2 regions of the Bacillus sp. JZ105 genome follow, and region 1 is predicted to be linked to the other one. Evidence: a T-box and tRNA genes for the amino acid it is inferred to sense, from the RefSeq annotation. Region 1 holds a T-box; the other holds one or more tRNA genes.

What was found. The T-box of region 1 lies ahead of leuS (leucine--tRNA ligase). A T-box ahead of a tRNA ligase gene usually reads a tRNA of that ligase, here a tRNA-Leu.
Region 2: it encodes a tRNA-Leu, which carries the amino acid that the T-box ahead of leuS (leucine--tRNA ligase) is inferred to sense. The anticodon was not compared.

The regions. Positions count from the first base shown of each region.
Region 1 covers NZ_CP096387.1:2,763,063-2,771,250, reverse strand. Annotated here, with positions in the region: gene M1D81_RS14185 (sunset domain-containing protein) at 1-297, opposite strand, end outside; gene M1D81_RS14180 (PAS domain-containing protein) at 584-1,387, opposite strand; gene M1D81_RS14175 (DUF4257 domain-containing protein) at 1,810-2,139, shown strand; T-box leader at 2,243-2,464, shown strand; gene leuS (leucine--tRNA ligase) at 2,562-4,976, shown strand; gene M1D81_RS14165 (dienelactone hydrolase family protein) at 5,107-6,009, shown strand; gene M1D81_RS14160 (NAD-dependent epimerase/dehydratase family protein) at 6,056-6,808, shown strand; gene M1D81_RS14155 (carbohydrate ABC transporter permease) at 7,028-7,888, shown strand; gene M1D81_RS14150 (extracellular solute-binding protein) at 7,914-8,188, shown strand, end outside.
Region 2 covers NZ_CP096387.1:883,111-891,298, reverse strand. Annotated here, with positions in the region: gene M1D81_RS04470 (DUF2262 domain-containing protein) at 1-272, shown strand, start outside; gene M1D81_RS04465 (DUF1963 domain-containing protein) at 291-980, shown strand; gene M1D81_RS04460 (hypothetical protein) at 1,045-1,314, shown strand; gene M1D81_RS04455 (hypothetical protein) at 1,457-1,654, shown strand; gene M1D81_RS04450 (histidine phosphatase family protein) at 1,731-2,261, shown strand; gene M1D81_RS04445 (hypothetical protein) at 2,295-2,999, opposite strand; gene M1D81_RS04440 (TetR/AcrR family transcriptional regulator C-terminal domain-containing protein) at 3,893-4,444, opposite strand; gene M1D81_RS04435 (SDR family oxidoreductase) at 4,588-5,346, shown strand; gene M1D81_RS04430 (alpha/beta hydrolase) at 5,391-6,347, shown strand; partial or broken gene M1D81_RS04425 (alpha/beta hydrolase fold domain-containing protein) at 6,664-6,820, shown strand; tRNA gene M1D81_RS04420 (tRNA-Leu) at 6,946-7,027, opposite strand; tRNA gene M1D81_RS04415 (tRNA-Leu) at 7,065-7,153, opposite strand; tRNA gene M1D81_RS04410 (tRNA-Cys) at 7,168-7,238, opposite strand; tRNA gene M1D81_RS04405 (tRNA-Gly) at 7,244-7,318, opposite strand; tRNA gene M1D81_RS04400 (tRNA-Gln) at 7,326-7,397, opposite strand; tRNA gene M1D81_RS04395 (tRNA-His) at 7,407-7,482, opposite strand; tRNA gene M1D81_RS04390 (tRNA-Trp) at 7,512-7,585, opposite strand; tRNA gene M1D81_RS04385 (tRNA-Tyr) at 7,600-7,684, opposite strand; tRNA gene M1D81_RS04380 (tRNA-Thr) at 7,700-7,772, opposite strand; tRNA gene M1D81_RS04375 (tRNA-Phe) at 7,779-7,854, opposite strand; tRNA gene M1D81_RS04370 (tRNA-Asp) at 7,873-7,949, opposite strand; tRNA gene M1D81_RS04365 (tRNA-Met) at 7,954-8,030, opposite strand; tRNA gene M1D81_RS04360 (tRNA-Val) at 8,046-8,121, opposite strand; tRNA gene M1D81_RS04355 (tRNA-Glu) at 8,155-8,188, opposite strand, start outside.

The DNA.
Region 1 (8,188 bases):
CGCGTCTTCTAAAGAGGAGGTAAGCGACTCTTTATCAGCTTTTAAGCGCGAAATGTCAGATGAGAGTTCCTTTTGATCCTTTAACAGCTGTTCGGAAGATGGATCGGCTTGTGCCTTTGGTGCATTTCCAGCAGTAAGCGGTAATGACATAATGGAAAAGAAGAGACCAATGATCAAAAAAGGATAAAAAAGTTTCTTTGAAAAAATCAGCTCGTTCTTGTGTTTGAGTAAGAAGAAATTGACGGCATATCCGATGGCAAAACAAACACATAAAAGACCTATGATGAGTAACAACATATCTAACAGCCCCCTAAATTGCTATTTACACCTATCATACCTCATTTTTCCATTTTGGGGAGCGGTTCAATTAAACAAACCCTGTTTACACAGGGTTTTCCAGCGTGTAGACAAACCCTCGCATTCTTTGTCAGTCCTGCGTGCTGGTGCTCACGAATATCAAATTCGCTCCGCGCCAGTACTCGTCCTTCCTAGACTGCAAAGGTTTTCTATCACGCTGAAAAGAAGACAAAGGGCTAAAATAAAGATCATTTTAGCCCTTTGTCAACAATCTGAAAAACCCTGTTTACACAGGGTTTTCAGCTAATGCTAATCCTTTTATGGCTTCTTTTACTGTCAAATAAGTGATCGTATTCTGGAAATCTGTATCGAGGTCTTTCATTTTCAGCGCAAGCTGCGGCTTAATCCCAGTGATAATCAGTTCGGTTCCAGTTAGATTGAGAAGATGATGCAGTTTGAAAATACGTGCTGCGACGGAATCATCGACCTCGATTAAACCAGAAAGGTCGACAATTAAATAATCATCCTTTGAATCATCTAATATACAGGTTAACTTAGCGACAATGGCATCAAAGCGTTCTTCAGATAATTTTCCGATAAGCGGAAGAACAGATACACCATTTTTGATTGGGACGATTGGCGTCGAAAGAGAGGTGACTTCCTGTAAGGAATCTTCTAGGAGCTGTTCATATTCTTTCTGTTTCGTAATATCCTTTTGAAAACCAATGAAAAATGTTTTGTCATCTTGTTCAATGTATAGAGGATCTATATTGAGTTCATTCCAAAAAAAAGTGCCGTCTTTTTTATAATTTTTTAGCTGTGTGGTAATAGGTGTTTTGTTTTGAATTCCGTGGCGAATTAAAGCAAGCTGCTTTTGATCCGTGTCTTGTCCTTGAAGGAATCGACAATTACGACCAAGAATCTCATCTGGTTTGTATCCAGTCATTTGTGTAAAGCCGTGATTCACATAAACGATAGGGTTATCCTCTAAGGAAGGGTCTGTAATGACAACACCGATCCGCGCATGATCCAGCGCTTTTTTGATGAGTTCAAGCTGTTTTTGCAAGCCGAAAATGTTCGAGCTGACCATATTACCCTCCTTTGCTGCTATAAGACATATCAAATGGTTGTCTTTTCAACCAAATGAATCCTTTTAAACGTAACATAACATATGTTCTGTTTCAACGATTGCAAACGCTTTGTTAAATTTGTCATCATAGTTTGTCCTCCATTAGAATAGAGTAAGTAAGGAGACTTTTCATTAGAAAAAGAAGGAATCAATTACTCATCATTCATAAAATGACAAAAATAGTTAATATGGATTAGGTAAAAATGATTCCAATGCATCAAGATTGTTTTTGGGTCATTCACATATAATGGAAGAAACAAGCTTTTTTTCTTCGTTAGAGAGAATAGACCTTTTACATGGATTATGACGGAACAGCAGAATGGCATTACAGGGGGCTGGACAGCCTGAAGTCGCTTTACTATTCTAAGGGCTTTAGGAAGGTGATGAAAATGCTGCAACAAGTCATTATTGCTTGTGCCATTGGAGGGGTCATGGGCATTCTCGGTCACGTAAAGAAAAAAGGCAGGCTAGAGAAGCCCAGAATGACAAAAAAGTTTATTTACTTAGGGTTTATTGAAGATTGGCTCGTTGGGATGATTGCCGCTACACTGCTTGTCTTATCCTCAAATCCCGATTCTAGTCTGCACTTGATCATCTTATCCATTATTTCAGGTTACGGAGGAGAAGCAGTTCTGCGAAGCTTTGATTTTGTGAGAGAACAGCATTCACAGGATGCAGACTCCAACCGTCATAACCGATCTCCACACGAATAATATCCTCTACTTTACCCTAGTCTAGGGTACATTCCCATTGTATACAAACCTGCTTGCACTTATGATCATAATTCTATAAAATACTACTTAGATGACGGTTACGATAAGAACAGTGAAGAGGAGTAGTAGGAAAGCAGTATTTGTCTTTAGAGAATTGACGGCTGGTGAAAGTCAATCAAATCTGCTTCTGAACTCGCCTCAGAGTTGCAGTTGCGTTAAAGCTTCTGTCGCATGTCTGCGTTAAAGATATTAAGTGAGCGTACGAACAGCATGTTACGCTAACAAGGGTGGTACCGCGGGAACCAAAAAATCTCTCGTCCCTTTCCAGGGATGAGGGTTTTTTGTTGATTTTAGAAAAATCTGAATTCTTGCAGTGGTCATCTAAGCAGATAAAGCCGTACATATTAAAGGAGGTTTTCACATTGAGTTTTCAGCATCGGGAAATTGAAAAGAAGTGGCAGGATTATTGGCTGACACATAAAACATTCGCCACATCTGACTCGGAAGATAAACCGAAGTTTTATGCACTTGATATGTTTCCATATCCATCAGGAGCAGGGCTTCATGTCGGGCACCCTGAGGGCTATACAGCAACGGATATTCTATCACGCATGAAGCGTATGCAGGGATATGATGTTCTTCATCCAATGGGGTGGGACGCATTTGGTCTCCCGGCAGAACAGTATGCACTTGATACAGGAAATGACCCGGCGGCCTTTACAGAAGAGAACATCAATAACTTCCGCCGCCAAATTCAATCACTAGGGTTCTCGTATGATTGGGATCGAGAAATCAACACGACAGATCCGAATTACTACAAATGGACACAATGGATTTTCTTGAAATTGTATGAAAAAGGATTGGCCTATATCGATGAAGTACCAGTGAACTGGTGCCCAGCGCTTGGCACAGTGCTTGCAAATGAAGAAGTCATTGATGGAAAAAGTGAACGCGGAGGCCATCCTGTTGAAAGACGTCCTATGAAGCAGTGGATGCTAAAGATTACAGCATATGCGGACAGGCTGTTAGAAGATTTAGAGGACATTGATTGGCCTGAAAGCATCAAAGATATGCAGCGTAACTGGATCGGACGCTCTGAAGGAGCGCACGTTCATTTTGAAGTAGAAGGACATGACGAACAGTTTACGGTTTTCACAACGCGTCCTGATACACTATTTGGCGCAACATATGCAGTGCTTGCACCAGAGCATGCACTTGTTGAAAAAATTACATCAGATGCTCAAAAAGAAGCTGTCAAAGCGTATATCAAAGAGATTCAATCAAAGAGTGATTTAGAGCGGACAGATCTTGCTAAAACGAAGACAGGTATTTTCACAGGAGCGTATGCCATCAATCCTTTAAATGGTGAAAAGATGCCGATCTGGATTGCCGATTACGTGCTGGCGACTTATGGAACTGGAGCCATTATGGCGGTTCCTGCCCATGATGAACGTGACTATGAATTCGCCAAAACCTTTGATCTTCCAATTAAAGAAGTTGTAGAAGGCGGAGACATTGAAAAAGAAGCCTACACAGGTGATGGAAAGCACATTAACTCTGATTTCTTAAATGGCTTAGGAAAAGAAGAAGCGATTGAAAAAGCGATTGCATGGCTTGAAGAACATCAAAAAGGTGAAAAGAAAGTCACATATCGTTTAAGAGACTGGCTGTTCAGCCGTCAGCGCTACTGGGGTGAGCCGATTCCAATCATTCATTGGGAGGACGGAACATCTTCAGCCGTTTCAGAAGAAGAGCTTCCACTGATCTTGCCTAAGACATCTGAGATTAAGCCAAGTGGTACAGGTGAATCACCATTAGCCAATATTAAAGACTGGGTGGAGGTTGTAGATCCTGTTACAGGTAAAAAAGGCCGCCGCGAAACGAATACAATGCCGCAATGGGCAGGAAGCTGCTGGTATTTCTTACGTTATATTGATCCTCATAACACAGAAGAGCTTGCCTCTCCTGAGAAGCTGAAGAAATGGCTTCCAGTTGATGTGTATATCGGCGGAGCAGAACACGCTGTACTGCATCTTCTATATGCACGCTTCTGGCATAAGTTCTTGTATGATATCGGTGTTGTTCCAACAAAAGAACCTTTCATGAAATTATTTAACCAAGGCATGATTCTTGGGGAAAACAATGAAAAAATGAGTAAATCAAAAGGAAATGTGGTCAACCCAGATGATATCGTAGAATCCCATGGTGCGGATACATTACGACTTTATGAAATGTTCATGGGACCTTTAGATGCATCAATTGCTTGGTCTGAAACAGGACTTGATGGCGCTCGTCGTTTCCTTGATCGTGTATGGCGTCTCTTTACAAATGAAGATGGTTCACTCAGTGATAAAGTGACAGAGCAATCTGGCGGCGCATTAGAACGCAGCTATCATGAAACAGTTATGAAGGTAACGGATCATTATGAAGGCTTGCGTTTCAATACAGGAATTTCACAATTAATGGTGTTTATCAACGATGCCTATAAGGCGGATACACTGCCGAAAGAATATGCAGAAGGCTTTGTAAAGCTTCTTTCTCCAATTGCACCGCATTTAGCAGAAGAGCTTTGGAATAAACTTGGTCATGAAGGATCTATTTCTTATGAAGCATGGCCTCAATATGATGAGTCAAAGCTTGTCGACGATGAAGTAGAAATTGTCGTACAGCTTAACGGTAAAGTAAAAGCAAAATTAACCGTTCCTGCTGATGCAACAAGGGAGCAGTTAGAAGAGCTTGCGAAAAATGATGCACGTGTAAAAGAACAGCTTGAAGGGAAAACCATTCGTAAAGTGATTGCAGTTCCTGGGAAGCTTGTCAATATTGTTGCGAACTAATGATGACACCCATCGGTATGAACCGGTGGGTGTTCTTTATTTCCCGGGACATAATTTTGTCGAAAACAAGGTGATTCCCGCATCGGTCTCGTATTTTAACAGGTGATCAAGAAAATGAGGAGTGACGTCAATGGAAAAGGAAAGCAAACGTGAACAACTGCTCAGTCTGTTAGGAGAAATGCCAGAACGTCATCGCGTGGAGGCTTATACGTTAAAAATGGAGGAACGTGAATCATATGTAGTGGAAACACTCATTCTCTCCATAAATGGCGTAGAGGAAGTCCCCGCTTATTTCGTGAAACCGAAGGATACGGTGAAAAAAAGACCCGTTGTGCTGTTCCAGCATTCTCATGGCGGAGATTACGTGAATGGGAAGGAAGAGCTGTTAAAAGGTGCTCATTATTTGCAAGCGCCTTCATATGCAAAAGAGTTTACGTCTAAAGGATATAGTGTACTGGCCATTGATCATGCAGGGTTTGGTGAGAGAAGAGGAAGAACAGAAAGTGAAATTTTTAAGGAAATGCTTTTAACAGGAAAAGTGATGTGGGGCATGATGCTGTATGAAAGTATGTGTGCGGTTGATTATTTGCTGTCTCGACCTGATGTGCTGGCGGACCGGTTAGCTGTCTTTGGGATGTCAATGGGCGGTCTTCTTTCCTGGTGGACGGCTGCACTTGATGAGAGGGTCAGTGTATGTATTGATCTTTGCGCACAGGTGGACCATCATACATTAATTGAAACGAACAATTTGGACAGACATGGCTTTTATTACTATGTACCGAGCTTGGCGAAGCATTTTACAGCAGCGGACATTCAAGAAATGATTTTTCCAAGACCGCATTTAAGTTTGGTTGGAAAACTTGATCAGCTCACGCCTGCTGAAGGCGTTGGAAGAATTCAAAAAGTATTGAGTCAAACCTATGAAGCTGCTTCATTGAAAGAACGATATCAGCTTACCCGTCTTCATGCAGGTCATTTTGAAACAGCCGCTATGCGTCACGAGGCGACACGATTTTTGAAAAAGTGGCTGTAATCAAGAAACGCTTGGACATACTACGTCAAAAGAAAGGAGAAGATATATGGAAAAAATCACCATCATTGGAGGATGCGGTGTGATTGGACGTCTTTTAACAAAATCGCTCTCTACTGAGTACAGCGTCACGATTGTTGATCTAACGAGCTGTGTAGAAGGAGTCATTTTAGCCGATGCAGCGAATGAACAAAATGTATATGAGGCAATTCCGCAGGATACAGATGTCATCTTGCATCTTCTAAACATGGACATGACGCATGATGTGATGGATCATGGAGAATTTGCAAAAATGACTGATATTTTTTGGAGAAGTACCTATTATATGTTTCGTTCAGCCGCGCGGCATGGCATACGAAAAGTCATTTTTGCAAGCAGCAACCATGTGACGGATCGTTATGAAGAGGATGGACGCTCCTTACTTGGACGGCAGATTACAACTGACGATGTGCCTGCGACTAAAAATGTTTATGGTATTTTAAAGTTTGCTTCCGAGCAGCTGGGACGTTTGTTCCACGATCAATCGGGAATGTCTGTCATCAATTTAAGAATTGGAACAGTTGTCACAGATGAGATGAAGGCATTACACAAAAAGCCAAGAACAAAAAGAACCCTGCTGTCACATGAGGATCTTACAGGTATGATAAAGGCAGCGATTGAAACGGATATTCCCTTTGGGACCTATTATGCTGTATCAGAGAATGAAGAAAAGCCGTGGTCTACTGAGAAAACGAAGCAGGAGTTAGGCTATGAACCAGATGTCAATACGACGGAAATCCTCGAAGAAAATGATCGAGCATAAGGCATAATCATGTCATGAGCTAATGATCTTATTCTTTTGTTTCAAGAGCATAAAAGCACGGCTGACATGATCTATCCAGTTGGTCTGTCAAAATGATTATAGACGCTTTCTTCCCCCGTTTGTTACATTTTAATCACGATATCGTCACAGGCTGCAGCTTACTTTCAGATGAAATGATAACGCTTTCAAAGAAAGGGTGTGATGAACATAGATCGTTCTATTAAAGACCGATTGTTCAATTTATTTAATTACTCTTTTCTACTCATGTTCGCATTAATATGTGTGCTTCCGTTCATCCATGTCATTGCCGCCTCTTTTGCAACAGTAGAAGAGGTCATCACGAAGAAGTTTATCTTGTTCCCGACGACGTTTTCTTTAGAGGCATATCGATATATTTTTTCTACAGATATTGTGTATCGCAGCCTCATTGTGTCCATTCTTGTGACGCTCGTTGGAACAGCTGTCAGTATGTTTTTGTCTTCGCTTATGGCATACGGGCTGTCTCGTCAGGAGCTAAAAGGCCGGAGAACACTGATGTTTCTCGTTGTTTTCACGATGCTGTTTAGCGGAGGTATGATTCCGACGTTTATTGTGGTGAAAACACTCGGTCTGCTTGATACCTATTGGTCACTGATTTTTCCGGTTGCAATCAATGCGTTCAACTTAATCATTTTGAAAAACTTCTTTCAAAACATACCGGCAAGCCTTGAGGAATCAGCGAAGATGGACGGCTGTAACGATTTAGGGATTTTCTTTAAAATTGTGCTCCCACTTTCTCTGCCTGCCATTGCAACCATTTCACTTTTTTATGCCGTGACGTATTGGAATACGTATATGACCGCCATTCTATATTTAAATGATTCAATGAAATGGCCGATTCAAGTGCTGCTGAGACAGATTGTCATTGTCTCAAGCGGTATGCAGGGAGATATGTCGGATATGGGCTCATCCACCCCACCGCCAGATCAGACGATTAAAATGGCTGTGATTGTTGTGGCAACCATTCCAGTTCTGCTTGTCTATCCATTTATACAAAAGCATTTCAACAAAGGGGCATTACTAGGTTCTGTAAAGGGTTAAAAAGATGGAACAACGGAGGGATCATATGGGGAGAAAGAAATTATGGCTGATTGCGTTTGTCCTGTTATTTGCAGCAAGCGGTATTCTGTCAGCATGTTCAAGTAAAGGGGCAAACTCATCAGATGAGAAGGTTGATTTAGACAAAAAGGTAAAGCTGACATGGATGGCGATTTTGTATCATCAGCAGCCGCCGAAGGATTCGGTTTTAAAAGAGATTGAAAAACTCACAAATACAGAGCTTGATATTACATGGGTGCCTGATGCAGTGAAGGAAGATCGTCTAAACTCCGCACTTGCAGC
Region 2 (8,188 bases), 1.9 Mb from region 1:
AAGCCAAATGGGATTCTTCTATTAAATCATTTGCGGCGAATCAACTGATAGATCTAGCAAAAGATTGGCAGGAACAAGACGAATCAGCTGAAAAGCAAGAAGAACTCACACTGAATCAATTTATAAGCCGCATTTCACTTGAAAGCCTGCATGTTTACCCTGAGGGAGAGTTTGAAGTCTACTATCATGACGGTGATTTATTTTGGGGTCATGTCATTATTGTCACAGGAAATATAAATGGCACATTTCATGATGCACACATTGCAGGCTAAAGGCTGGAGGAATAACCCATGGAGATCAAAGCTTTTCAAGAATTAAATCTAATCGGGAAAACGCCAGCCATCGCCAAAATTGGCGGCTTCCGTCCTGATCCAGCTGTACACAGCTGGTTTGCCGGCCATTTTTTCATTGATCCTAACCAAGGCTGGCCGACAGATCAAGATGGGGCCATGATTCCGATTTTACAAATTTATTTACCAGAAGTGCCAGGAGGAATGAACGGCTTACATGAATGTAAGCTGATTCAAATTTTTCTTAATCAGAAAACACTTCCGATTGATATCACCAAAAACGGTGAAGGCTGGAAGCTCATTGAATATGCATCAATCGAAGGTTTAGAAGTAGCTGAAACTCCTGAAGAAGTGAGAGGGCTCAAAGCCTTTCAAATCCAATGGAACGAAAATGAGCAAAGGGACTTCCCTTGCTGGGAAGAAGCATGGTCATACGTCGATTTATCAGAAGTCAACGAAAGTGAAGAAGCCACAAACCACTTCTTTAATCAATACACAAATTATTCGTTCACAAAAATCGGTGGATATGGGGCGTATATTCAATCCCCGCCCCATCAACAACAAGGCGAATTCATGCTGCAAATCGCCTCAGAAGAAAAACCTCGTTTCATGATTGGTGATAACGGCACGATGTATTTCTATTACGACAAAGAATCAAAAGAATGGTTTATGCACTGGGATTGTTTTTAACGTTTATTGAATGAAACCTAGCCTTCTCCTAAGCGTAATGAATAATATGAAAGGAGGAAGCAAAATGGGATTCATTTTAGACATCTTTTCACTTGCTGTGTATATCCCTTTCCTACAAGTGGATGAAGAGGAGATCTCGAGGAACGCAGCACATCTCAAAAAATATAGCTGGTTTCAAACACTATTACATGAACAAACTTGCAGGGAGCTCATCTTTTATGATCCCGATGTTCGACGTGTCATAGGCAGGTTTAAAACGGAGAAACTCCATAAGAAACGATACAACTTAAGATGCGAACGTAAATTACTGCAAGCTTTACAACGCGCAATGTAAACTGACAACAAGAGCCGCACTTTCCTGTGGCTCTTTTTTTATCAAGTGAATCGTTCCTTTTGAAGAAAACATTTGACGCCTGGACAACTCTCCCCGTATATTATGTATAAATCCATCTTTTTCAAAGAAAAGGGGGCCTCACATGCGCTTGTTTAAGAATTGGAGAAAAAAGCAGCCTGCACAGCAAGTCACTTCAGAAAAGCAAGAAGACAGCATCCCAATCAACTTCTCCACACTTCCCTTTGGCACAGACACCGTCGATGATTTTTTGTTCAACCTAGACCTGACCTCCAAGCTCACAGATCCCTATAAAGAAACAGAAACGAACAAGCTTACCTAGATCTTCGTAAATCCTCATCCAATACTGGATGATTTTTTTATACTTAAATGAAAGGTGTATCCAATGAAAACATACTATTATCGTCAGACACTGCCATGCAGATGGACAATCTAAAGATGCAGCTTTAACACCACAAGGCATCACTCAGTCTCAAGAACTGGTACAGTTTTTTTCCAGCATTCATCTCAATCAAATTATCTCAAGTCCTTATAAACGAGCGATCCAAACTACTGAGCCCCTTGCTCATGCAAAACAGCTCGAGATAAAAATCGATCAGCGCCTCTCTGAACGTGTATTAAGCAGTAAACCAATAGACGATTGGTATGAGAAACTAAAGCTCAGTTTTACAGACTTACATATGGCCTGTGAAGGCGGAGAATCGAGCCAAGAAGCCATGAATCGTATTGTAGAAGCACTCCACGAACAAATAAAATTAGAAAAAGATCATACCCTATTCGTCACACATGGCAATATCATGAGCCTGCTTCTTAAACACGCCGATCCAACGATTGGATTCGAGGAGTGGAAGAAACTAAGCAATCCAGATGTCTATATCCTGAAATATTTTAGTCCAGATCATATAGAAGCAAAGCGAATATGGCAATAAAAAACGGTAGAATGAACTCTGCCGTTTTCTCATCTATTGCTGATAATAAAAGGCCTCTACCCACTCATACGGTTTCTTACGCTCCGCACACCATTTCATAAAGCCTCTTGTCTCGGTCTGCTGAAACGCCATCCAATCCATTAAAAGCTGGTCATAATAGACAGCTTGTTTTTGAACATTCGTGCGAGTTCTTTGATCTTGAATTAGCATCATAACACGTTCAATCCCTTGAATTCTCTCTTGATCCTTCTCATAGGTGCTTAAATAAAGATCTTCATGTATATGATGAAACGAATACCACAAGGCCGATAAATAGATTTCACAAATTTGAACAATCACACGCTGCTCCTTGCTGCCCCCAAGCTCTAGTGCCTTTAATAAATAGGGCAGCCCTTCTCCTTGATGTACAAACATACCTTGCCAGCGGTACGGTCTCACATCCATTGGGTCAACATTCTCCCACGTTTGAAAAACAGGCTGGATCACCCCATTTACCAGCGGATACACAAGCAGATGATGACCATCCTCAAATCGTTCAATCCACTCAAACAGCCAAGCAGCAAATTCACGCTGTACTTCAAAATCATTCTCCTTCATTTCTTCAATAAAGGACTGAAGAACTTTTAGCGCATCTTTACGCAAGCCCTGTTCTTTTCTCACACAGTACTGTCTAAAAAGAGGATAATCATTTGAGCCCTCGTCTTGAATGATGGTCTGTAATATCGTCTTCGATTGCAAGATCACAACACCGCCTTTTTACATCTATTCTTTTCTATGTTGATGAATGAATTGAATGTCTTTTTGATCATGTTCAAGATGTCCTTCAAGAATCATGTTTTAAAAAGCGATATCACCATCAAACGATATACGTTTGAAACATTCCCTCCTGTCAGTAATTCTTCATTGTCATATTAATTTTTCATGAAGATCTTCCCTATAACTAGGTGACAATGCTTATGTCCGTTAAAGATGTATATTTGCCCCCAATGATCAATTCAGTTTAAACGATGATTAAAAACAATCGAATATCTTAGATCACACAGTCAGTAACTTTTGACTTAATCATTAGATCATCGTTTCAAGGTTATTTCCCGGGCAAGTATCTGATTGATCCACCTGTCTTTAGATCGCTAAATGTATCTTATCAAATATTGTGAATCATCTAAAGGTATCATGTTCTCTATTTTCTAATAGGTTGATATGTTCTATCTACAAAACAAAAAATAAACCTCGAGCTTCTTATGTCGAGTGAAATTAGAGTGTAAAGCAAGAATGGGAAAATACTATTAGAAAAGTTGATGGGGGATGTCGAAATGAATACAGTAGAAGAAATGATGGAAGATTGCTATGTACCTTAGCATTTGGAAGTCTAATGAAGAACGTCAAAAGTTTTTATCAGAAATGTTTTACGAATTCTACAATAATGAGAATATACCGAGGGTTGAAGAAAACTGGGAATGATTATTAACTAAACACAAGGAAGGAATCTCAGAATTCCCTTTTGGCTTCTTTTACTAAAGCACCCGTTACTTTCAGTGCAATATTTAACAATCTTTTATGTGGTAAAAGATAAAAAAGCCATCTTTCCTTTTGAAGTATCTTCCCACAGTCTTTGCATGTGTCCCTGCATTTTATAATTTAAGGATGTTTACTAAAAGTACATTCATTTCATCAGCGGATTCTTTAAAATCATGACGATACCACTCAATAATTAACCCAATAATTGCATTAGCTAAATAGGAATAGAAATACTCATTATGTACCACGTGGTGTACCACATATTTATCTTCTTTACAAAGTAAACGTATCTCATCGAATAACATGAAATAATACTCTGTAGATACATCTTGAGATAATACAATTTTATAAAAATCCTCATATTTTTTTATATGGTGAAAAATACGAACTGTATTTGGATCCAAACTTTCTATTTCAAGAAGTTCTGTATGACGATAAGGCTCATAATAAGATTCTTTTAAATCTAACATGATTTCCTCAAAAAACTCCTTAAAGACATCTCCCACCTCTTGATAATGGAAGTAGAATGTACCTCGATTTATATTTGCCTCTTTACAAAGTTCAGTTACCTTTATATTAGTTAATAGTTTCTTTTTTAATAGGTTAGTTAATGCAAAATGTATATTTTGCTTTGTTTTTAGAACACGCAGATCATTTTTATTCACATAGATCTTCTCCTTTATTAAACACTTTCTGATTTTCTGTTCAATATTAAACAATTTGATAGTTTTTTGTTTATTGAATTCGCTTTCAAATTAATAATATAATTTTATCAAACAAATGTACAATAAAGAAAAGAGGATCTACGATGAGATTAAAAAACAAAGTAGCTATCGTAACAGGTGCAGCTTCAGGTATGGGGAAAGCAATCGCAGAACTTTATGCAAAAGAAGGAGCAAAAGTAGTCGTTTCTGACTACAATTTCGAAGGGGCTCAAGCAGTCACAGAAGCTATTAACAACAATGGAGGGGTTGCCGTTGCAAACCGTACTAATGTTGCTGAATTAGCAGACTTAGAAAAGTTATTTACTGAAACAAAAGAGGCCTTTGGAAAGCTAGACATTTTAGTCAACAACGCAGGTATTATGGATGGAATGGAACCGGTTGGTGAAATTTCTGATGAGAGATGGGACCGTGTATTTGCCGTTAACACGACGGGTGTTATGCGTGCAATGCGTATCGCAACTAACATCTTCTTAGAACAAGGTCATGGCGTAATCGTAAATAACATTTCAGCAGGCGGCATACGCGGGGGACGTGCTGGAGCAGCTTATACAGCCTCTAAGCACGCAGTAACCGGACTAACGCAAAACACTGCATACATGTATGCTTTATCTGGTATACGTTGTAATGGTATTGCACCTGGTGGTGTCGAGACTAATATCGCTGCATCTATGACGAATATCTCCGAATTTGGAAATGGTCGCCAAATTACTGGTATGGGTACAATGCCACGTGCTGGGAAACCAGTTGAAATTGCTCAACTTGCTGTTTTCTTAGGTTCTGATGAATCAAGCTTCGTAAATGGGCAAGTAATCGCAGCTGACGCAGGCTGGACCTCATACTAATTTTAAAGATAAATATTTTAAAACAATCCTGAAGGAGTGTTCAAATGAAGAACCGAATAAACCCTGATTTATTATCAGTCTTAGAAATGTTTTCATTTGACGATCTACGCCCAGAGGATGTGCCAGCACTCCGAGAAAGCCAAGCTCAACTGCGTATACCTGCAATTGTTGATGATTCCCTATCATTAACAGATGAAACCATTGTAGGACCAAATGCTAATCCATTAAGGGTAAGAATTTATCGGCCAAAATCAATGAATGAATCCTTACCTGTTCTATTATGGATACATGGTGGCGGTTATATCATAGGGACTATTGAGGGTGATGATGATCTTTGTATGAAATTTGTAAAAGAAGCTAACTGTGTGGTCGTTTCTGTAGACTACCGCTTAGCTCCTGAGCATCCTTATCCAGCACCAATTGAAGATTGCTATGCAGCGTTAAAATGGATTGCTGATAATGCAGATACATTAAACATTGATCCGAAAAAAATTGGTGTCGCAGGGAATAGTGCTGGCGGCGGACTAACAGCAGCATTGACATTATTAGCCCGCGATCGAAAATATCCTGATATTTGTTTTCAAATGCCGCTCTATCCAATGATTGATGACCAAAATAATACACCATCAGCAAATGAAATTAAAGAAGGCTTAATTTGGAATCAAAAGACAAATGAACAGGGATGGAAAATGTATTTAGGTGAAATATATGGTACGGAAAACATTCCTGCCTATGCAGCCCCAGCACGAGCAGAGGACTATAGTAACTTGCCGTACACCTACACATGTGTCGGTCAATTAGACCCGTTCCGCGATGAAACAATAACCTATGTAACTAAACTTGCCCAAGCTGGTGTTGATGTAGAATTTCACTTGTATCCTGGATGCTATCATGGTTTCGAAGAATTGAATCCAAATGCAGACATATCTGTCCAAACTAAGAATGAATATTTACAAGCCGTTAAGAAGGCTTTCGAAAGAGTAGTAAAGGCAGAGGTTTAAACTTTTCACAAAAGAAAGAATCAAAAAGATTACATCGGCAGAATTAAAAAGTAAATGGAGTGAAAAGGGATAGTACCTAATTAGGTGGTACTATCCCTACTTTATTTTTATGCTTATCAAACTAATGTTAAAAAGGTTGGTTCAATAAGAACATCATTTTCGTACAATATAATTTTGTGCATATTTATGAAGGTATTTTAAACTGGACGGTTTCAGACTTACTCTTTCCAAGTTTAATAATGTTATCTTACATATTATGAATTATATCCAGATCATACGGAAGGTATGTAAATGCGTATGGCAAATTCTCTATTCCGGTGGAGATAGTGCAGGAGGAAATCTGGAGACGGTTGTATCGCTGGCAGAAGAAAGAAGCGGTCCAAAGCCGGTATTTCAACTACTTTTATATCCTTATATAGGCTATATTAGGAGAAGAGCCAGCTTCATTACGTGATAATGCAGAAGGCTATCTTTAGAGCAAAAGTTCAATCAATCTACGCACACGATTTTGGTTTTTTAGTCGCTTATAGTCGCGCGTTAGAACACAAAGAAAAAGGCCTCAACTTAATGTTGAGGCCTTGATTCTAAAGCAATTTGATACCGGTGGCCGGGGTCGAACCGGCACTCCGTGAGGAACACGATTTTGAGTCGTGCGCGTCTGCCAATTCCGCCACACCGGCATGATTATAAAAGAGCGCATCTTATATTAAAAAACAATGGTGCCGAGGGCCGGACTTGAACCGGCACGGTAGTCACCTACCGCAGGATTTTAAGTCCTGTGTGTCTGCCAATTCCACCACCCCGGCAGTCTTTTCAAAAAAGGCGACACCCGGATTTGAACCGGGGATAAAGGTTTTGCAGACCTCTGCCTTACCACTTGGCTATGCCGCCATTATTGGAGCGGAAGACGGGATTCGAACCCGCGACCCCCACCTTGGCAAGGTGGTGTTCTACCACTGAACTACTTCCGCATATCAACTGGGCTAGCTGGATTCGAACCAACGCATGACGGAGTCAAAGTCCGTTGCCTTACCGCTTGGCTATAGCCCAATAATAAAATGGGGCGATTGATGGGAATCGAACCCACGAGTGCCAGAGCCACAATCTGGTGCGTTAACCACTTCGCCACAACCGCCATAGATGTAATGAATTATAAAGTATAATTGGCAGGGGCAGTAGGAATCGAACCCACACCGGAGGTTTTGGAGACCTCTGTTCTACCGTTAAACTATGCCCCTATGAAAACAAAAAATGGTGGAGGGGGGCGGATTCGAACCGCCGAACCCGGAGGGAGCGGATTTACAGTCCGCCGCGTTTAGCCACTTCGCTACCCCTCCACTTTTGAAAAACAGTGCCGGCAAGAGGACTTGAACCCCCAACCTACTGATTACAAGTCAGTTGCTCTACCAATTGAGCTACACCGGCAAATAGTGGTGGCTCGGGACGGAATCGAACCGCCGACACACGGATTTTCAGTCCGTTGCTCTACCAACTGAGCTACCGAGCCAAGTATTCTTTTGAAAAATGGCGGTCCGGACGGGACTCGAACCCGCGACCTCCTGCGTGACAGGCAGGCATTCTAACCAACTGAACTACCGGACCATTTTGGTTGCGGGGGCAGGATTTGAACCTGCGACCTTCGGGTTATGAGCCCGACGAGCTACCGAACTGCTCCACCCCGCGACGATATAAAAGATATGGTGGAGGATGACGGGCTCGAACCGCCGACCCTCTGCTTGTAAGGCAGATGCTCTCCCAGCTGAGCTAATCCTCCGAATAATAAATGCTGGTGTATATTCTATAAAAATGGTGACCCGTACGGGATTCGAACCCGTGTTACC